3 regions of the Nocardiopsis valliformis DSM 45023 genome follow, and region 1 is predicted to be linked to each of the others. Evidence: riboswitches for the same ligand, from Rfam matches in the RefSeq annotation. Region 1 holds a riboswitch; each other region holds the start of a gene.
What was found. A riboswitch is a leader RNA that binds a small molecule or an ion and turns the genes downstream of it on or off. The one in region 1 is predicted to bind cobalamin.
Positions count from the first base shown of each region.

Region 2: it holds a riboswitch for cobalamin, as region 1 does, so the genes downstream of both, D457_RS0101625 (CoA-acylating methylmalonate-semialdehyde dehydrogenase) here and metE (5-methyltetrahydropteroyltriglutamate--homocysteine S-methyltransferase) in region 1, are expected to answer to the same signal.
Region 3: it holds a riboswitch for cobalamin, as region 1 does, so the genes downstream of both, D457_RS0100685 (ABC transporter substrate-binding protein) here and metE (5-methyltetrahydropteroyltriglutamate--homocysteine S-methyltransferase) in region 1, are expected to answer to the same signal.

Region 1 covers NZ_ANAZ01000004.1:256,919-259,174, reverse strand. The annotation lists gene metE (5-methyltetrahydropteroyltriglutamate--homocysteine S-methyltransferase) at 1-1,100, opposite strand, end outside; cobalamin riboswitch at 1,243-1,455, opposite strand; gene D457_RS0105760 (polysaccharide deacetylase family protein) at 1,665-2,256, shown strand, end outside.
Region 2 covers NZ_ANAZ01000002.1:223,002-225,257, forward strand. The annotation lists gene D457_RS0101625 (CoA-acylating methylmalonate-semialdehyde dehydrogenase) at 1-1,225, opposite strand, end outside; adenosylcobalamin (AdoCbl) riboswitch at 1,224-1,371, opposite strand; gene D457_RS31680 (non-ribosomal peptide synthetase) at 2,143-2,256, shown strand, end outside.
Region 3 covers NZ_ANAZ01000002.1:11,966-14,221, forward strand. The annotation lists gene D457_RS0100680 (FecCD family ABC transporter permease) at 1-135, opposite strand, end outside; gene D457_RS0100685 (ABC transporter substrate-binding protein) at 132-1,178, opposite strand; cobalamin riboswitch at 1,240-1,453, opposite strand; gene D457_RS0100690 (PP2C family protein-serine/threonine phosphatase) at 1,469-2,256, opposite strand, start outside.

The sequences.
Region 1 (2,256 bases):
TTGGCGAAGGCCAGCGCTCCGCGCAGCTCGGGGGCCAGGGAGGTCTCGGCGTCCAGGTCGATGGGCACGTGCAGCAGCGAGCAGGAGGTGCTCACGGTGAGCTCGTCGCTGAGGGCGAGCAGGGTGCCCAGCCCGGCCACGGCGGCGGGCAGGTCGGTGCGCCAGACGTTGCGGCCGTCCACCAAGCCCGCGACCAGGCGAGTGGAGCCGAGGCCGGAGACCGCGGTGAGGTCCGCGACACCCTCGGAGTCGGTGACCAGGTCCAGGCCCACAGCCTCCACCGGGGAGTCCTTGAGCACGCGCAGGGCGGCGGCGCCGATGGATCCGAAGTAGGTGGAGACCAGGAGGGAGGGGCGCTCGGTGAGGGACCCCAGGCGCTGGTAGACGCGCTCGAGCCGGCCGACGGCGGCGCGGCCCTCGTCGGTGGCCAGGATCGGCTCGTCGAGCTGGACCTCGGTGGCACCAGCGGCCTTGAGGTCGCCTAGGAGCTTGGCGTAGGCGTCCAGGAGCTGGTCGAGCAGCTCGATGGGCTCCCAGCCCTCGGGGGCATCGTCAGCGGCCTTGGCCAGCAGGAGGAAGGTCAGCGGGCCGACCAGCACGGGACGGGTCTGGAAACCGGCCTCGGCGGCCTCGCGGAACTCGGCAACGGGCTTGTCACCGACCAGGCGCGGGCGGGTGCTCGGGGAGAGCTCGGGGACGAGGTAGTGGTAGTTGGTGTCGAACCACTTGGTCATCTCCAACGGAGTGGCCCCCTGCACCCCGCGGGCGAGGGCGAAGTAGCGGCGCAGCTGCTCGTCCCGGTCCTCGGCCTGGGCCGGGGAGGTGAAGCGGGAGGGCACGAGGTCGAACAGGACCGCCGTGTCCAGCACGTGGTCGTAGTAGGAGAAGGTGTTGGACGGCAGGTCGTCCACACCGGCCTCGCGCAGCTGAGCGTAGACGCCCTTGCGGAGCTCGGCGGCGACGGCGTCGAGCTCGGCGGCGGTGGTGCCGCCCTTCCAGTAGGACTCACTGGCGCGCTTGAGTTCGCGGTCGGGGCCGATGCGCGGGTAACCGTGCACGGTGGACCGCACGGACGGCCGGACGGCCGGGGTCGTAGGCATGAAGAGCTTCTCTCCCTCGTCGAAAGCCGGGTACCGGCCGCGAGGCGAGCGAGGGCGCGGGCATGCCGGGGAGCGCCGGTTCGGCGCACGGCTGTGCCCGCCCTCGGCCCTCCCTCGGGGCGCGGGACCACCGGCGGCACGGGTGCACCGCCGGGTGGAGGCAGGTCTTCGGACTCGTGGGCGCTTCCGGCGTGGCCGCCGGGTCTCCTACCGGTCACCGCTTCCCAGTTCCCGACTTTTCCGGTCGGATCACCAGTGCTTATGGCGACAGTCGTTCCCACTCACCGCTGCGGGGCAGTCCCGGATTCGCACCGGGTTCCCTCTTTCGACACGCACCTCCCGCCCTGAAGGGCTTCCAGGGTCGAAATGGTGGAGCGTGTACCTTCCACGCCTGCAAGTATAGGGAGCACCCCCTCCGCCCCTGAACCCGGCGTGGCCCCCGCCCGCACGAAGCGAACCTCCGCCGTGTGCTCGGCATCACACCCGACATCAGCGTTACGTGGGAGAGCGCGCCCCCGCCTCCCCCGCGAACGTTCGTCTGACGATGAACGTGGAGAACCCCAGGTGAAGCAGCAGAACCCTCAGACCCTGGCCCCCGACCGGCCCTTCCTCACGGTCGCGATCGCGATGGTCGTCCTGCTGGGGCTGGTGCTGTCGGCCGCCCGACCACCCGGTCTGCTGCCGGACAGCGCCAGCGCCGACAGTTCCGCCGAGCAGTCCGCGGCGGACGAGGAACGGCTTCCGGCCACCGGTGAACCCGACCGCCTGACGACCGTCGCCCCCGACGCCCTCCCCGGGATCGAGGAGGCAAGAATCGCTTTCGAGGGCGACAGTGACACCGACGTCGCCTACCCGGTCATCCCCAACGCCACCCCGCTGTCGGACTTCCTGGACCGCACCCTGACCGCCCAGGTACAGGCCTTCGAGGCAGCCAACCCCGGAGCTCGTTCGTTCGTCGGCGAGTGGGGGCTGACCGCCGCGCAGGAGGGGATCGTGGGGGTCCGGCTGACCAGTGAGGAGACCGACTCCGAGGAGACCCGCGAGGGCCACAGCACCTACTGGTACGAGACCGGCGACGGTACGGTCCACGGCTCCAGCCACCTGATCGCCGGGCAGTCCGAGCTCACCGAACTCAACGACCGGGTGCGCGAGGCCG
Region 2 (2,256 bases), on a different contig from region 1:
CGTGCTCACTGGGCAGGCGCAGGGCCTGCTCATAGTCGTCGGCGCGCACCACGCAGAGCACCGGGCCGAAGATCTCCTCCTGGTAGATGCGCATGTCCGGGGTGACGCGGTCGAACAGCGAGGCCCCGGTGAAGAAGCCGTCCTCGTAACCCTTGACCTTGTGACCGCGCCCGTCCACGACCAGCTCGGCGCCTTCCTCGATGCCCAGCCCGACGTAGGCGTCGACCCGCTCCAGGGCGTCCTTGGAGACCAGGGGGCCGAAGTCGGCGTCGGGGTCGTCCGAGGCGCCGACGGTCAGCCTGGCGATGCGTTCGGTGAGCTTGGCGACGAGGGCGTCCGCGGTCTCCTCGCCCACCGGGACCGCGACGGAGATGGCCATGCAGCGCTCGCCCGCAGAGCCGTAACCGGCGCCGATGAGGGCGTCGGCGACCTGGTCGAGGTCGGCGTCGGGCATGACGATCATGTGGTTCTTGGCCCCGCCGAAGCACTGGGCGCGCTTGCCGTGCGCGGTGGCCGTGGAGTAGACGTACTCGGCGATCGGGGTGGAGCCCACGAAGCCCACGGCGGCCACACGGGGGTCGGTGAGCAGGGTGTCCACCGTCTCCTTGCCGCCGTTGACCACGTTGAGCACGCCCGGGGGCAGCCCGGCCTCGAGGAACAGCTCGGCCAGCCGCAGCGGCACCGAGGGGTCTCGCTCGGAGGGCTTGAGGATGAACGCGTTGCCGCAGGCCAGCGCGGGGGCGGCCTTCCAGAGCGGGATCATCGCGGGGAAGTTGAAGGGGGTGATGCCCGCGACCACGCCCAGGGGCTGGCGCAGGGAGTGGACGTCGATCCCGGATCCCGCGTTGTCGGTGAAATCGCCCTTGATCAGGTGTGGGATACCGGCGGCGAACTCCACGACCTCGAGTCCGCGCTGGAGGTCGCCGTGCGCGTCGGCGACGGTCTTGCCGTGCTCGGCGGACAGGGTTCGGGCGATGGCCTCACGCTCGGGTTCGACCAGCTGGAGGAACTTCAGCAGGACCCGGGCCCTGCGCTGGGGGCTCCAGGAACCCCACTCGACCTGGGCCTGTACGGCGTCGGCGATGACCGCCTCGGTCTCCGCCCGGTCCGCCAGGGGGACACGCGCCTGCACCTGACCGGTGTTGGGGTCGTACACGTCACCGAAGCGGCCGGTCCGGCCGGGGACGTTCTTGCCATGCACGAAATGCGTCAGCTCGCTGACCATACGTGTTCACTCCATCCTCGTGGATCACACGACTCTCGGGCCGCGAGCGGTGGCCTGACTTCCGGACGTTCTGCCCGGTCACAGTGGCGGGACCGTGCTGGATTCGCACCAGCTTCCCCGCTCCTCGGCACCCTCACCATATAGTTGGACGTCCTACTAAATCTAGCCCTCGACACACCGAACATGCCAAGAAGCCCCGCCTCCACCACCGGAGGGCAAAAGCGTGGCCGCCGCAGAGTACGTACACATGTCGCGATGAACCGACCCGGACACTCCCGCTGATCTGGGAATTCTCCCCCACGACCTCCTTGATCATCATCCGCCAGGAGCATCAGAAAACAGCGAAAACAGTTCGCCAAAAGAATCATTAAGACGAGCACAGAAAAATTATTCTGTCTCGCAAAACAAGCAGAAAGACCTTTTCCGCCAGGGCCTGCGAGAGAATTTTTTCCGCCACCATCCCCTAGAGACCCCAACAATCCGACCAGCCACACAGGCGCAACACTACCCGAATTCCAAGTAAAGTAGATCGGATTAGTAGGAAATTCGTGATGCCCGGCATATCAGGGGCCACAGGAGCGGCATGAAGCCCATGAGACTCCGGCGAACAGCAGGGAAAAGAATCAGCCAAGTCTTCGCATTTCACCCCGAGGGAGAATCAAATAATTCCCCATTCCCACCCCCAGAAGGCACGAAGGAATCCCTGGACACGTAATACTACTGCCTGGTAGCGTCCATCCCCATGGAGTGGTGGAGTGCTATTCCCAGCCCCGAGTGATGCATGGATTCCCATGCACCCCCCACCACCTCCCATTTTCATTGATTCATCACTAATAGCGCATCTGCTATTACGCTCAGGCAATACATGGGAGGCGGAATACTTGCCAATGAACATTGATAAGATCCATGCCTCGGGGATGGCGTCTGACACGACTGCGACGGCGGACCCCCGGGACGACGCTTCACCCCACTCGGCCGAGGACGTCCGCACAACCCTGGTGGAACACACCGCCCACCTGGCCGGGCTCGGC
Region 3 (2,256 bases), on a different contig from region 1:
GAGCCGCGCGGCCACCGACCTCCAGACCTCGGCGGGGGTGATGTCGGCGGGGCCGATGGTCACCGCCACCGAGACCGAGGCGGCCAGTACCACCAGGCCGCCGCCGGTGAGGAGCGCCAGTCGCGCACGGGTCACTGGGCGAGCCCGAGCTCGCGCAGGCCCTCGGCGACCAGTTCGACCCCCTCCACGGTCCGGATGGCGGGGTTCATGGCCTGACCGCTGAGCAGGACGTACCGCTCCTCACGGACCGCGGTGAGGTTGCTGGTGGCCGGGTTGCCCTCCAGGAAGGCGATCTTGGCCTCGGCGGTCTCCGCGGTCTGGGACTCACGGGTCAGGTCGCCGAGCACGATCACGTCGGGGTCGCGGTCGGCGACGGTCTCCCAGTTGATCTGGGGCCACTCGTCGTGGGTGTCGTCGAAGGCGTTCTCGGCGCCGATCGCACGGGTGATGGCGCCGGGTGCACCGCAGCAGCCCGCCAGGTAGGGCGCTTCGGAGTTGGCGAACCAGTACATGAGGGAGACGTCGGAGGCGTCCAGGTCCCGGGTCGCCTCCTCCACCCGTTCCTGGAGCTCCCCGACGAGTTCCTCGCCGCGCTCCTCGACATCGAAGACGAGGGCGAGGTCGCGGATCTCGCCGTAGACCGCGTCGAGGGTGAGCTGTTCGCTGCGGGAGCCGTCTCCCCCGCTGCTGTTGTCCTTGCCCGCGTCGCAGTCGGTCGGGGAGACGTAGGTGGACACACCGAGCTCCTCGAACTGCTCCCGGCTGGCGACTCCTCCGGTGCCCAGGGTGGAAACGAAGGAGGCCGTGACGAAGTCGGGTTCGGCCTCCAGGACCCGCTCGAACGAGGGGTTGTTCTCCGCCAGCCGGGGGATGTCGGCGTTGGCCTCCTCCAGCCCCTCCATGATCGGGTCGGTCCAGGTGGCGGTGCCCGCCACACGGTCCTCCAGTCCCAGGGAGAGGAGAATCTCGGTGGTGCCCTGGTTGAGGGAGACCACCCGTTCCGGGGGCGCGTCGAGGGTGACCTCGTAACCGCAGTTGTCGATGGTGCGGGGGTAGCCGCCGTCGGCCGCGGCGGCGCCCGTCCCCCCGTCGGATTCAGCCTGGCCGGTACCGCAGGCGGTGAGCAGGAGGGCGGGCAGGACGAGGAGGGCTACGGGGGATGGTCCGTGGCGGAACATGGGCATGCCTCGGGTGTCGGAGGCTCGAACGCGGAGCCTGGCATGGGAGCGCCTCCGCGCACTCGACGCGGAGGGGCCAGCAGGTCTTCGGACTCGGGTTCCTCCGGACGAGGTGCCTTCCCAAGGTCGGTGCCGTGCGGACGTCGCCGTCCGCGTGCCCGCGCCCCAGTGGCGTCAGTACCCCGCCCGTCCCCCACACCGCTGCGCGTCAGTTCCGGATTCGCACCGGATTCCCTGACCACCTACGTGGTACGACTGGCCCCGGAAGGATAACAAGGGCCTTTCGGGGCCTACACGACGGGCAGGACGGCGGGCGTACGCAGCGCCAGGACCGCAACGTCGTCGTGTCCGTCCCCGGGTGCGTTCGCCACCAGGGCCTCGCACAACTCCGCCAAGGATCCCTCCGCGTGTTTGGCGGCGACCTCGGCCAGGGCGTCCATTCCCCTGTCGAGGGAGTGGCGGGGGTGCTCGACCAGACCGTCCGTGTAGAGCACCACCGTCGTCGACACCGACAGCGCGCACCGGTGGTCCGGGCGGTCGAACGCCACGTCCACGCCGAGCGGCAGTCCGGGCTCCGCCTCCAGATAGCGGGGTTCACTGCCGGGGGCGAGCAGGAGGGGCGGCGGGTGGCCGGCTGTACTCCAGCACAGATCCCAACCACGGTCCGCGGGTTCGATCCTGGCCAGGCAGGCCGTGGTCACCGGGTTCTCCGTGATGGCGTGCAGAGTGTGGTCCAGCTGGGCCAGCACCTTGCTGGCGGGGGTGCCCCGGTCGTACAGCAGGGCGCGCAGCATACTGCGGGTCTGGGACATGGCCGCGGCGGCGACCAGGTCGTGGCCGACCACGTCGCCGATCACCGCAGCGCAGGCGCCGTCGGGAAGCATCAGGGCGTCGTACCAGTCTCCGCCGAGGTGGTGGCGGCCCTCACTGGCGGGGCGGTAGACGGCGGCCACGTCGAAGGGCCCGAGATCGGTCAGGCGCGGCAGCAGCAGGCGCTGGAAGCGTTCGGCTCCCGAGCGGACCTCCTCGAACAGGCGGGCGTTCTCGATGGCGACACCAGCGGCACCGGCCAGGGCCG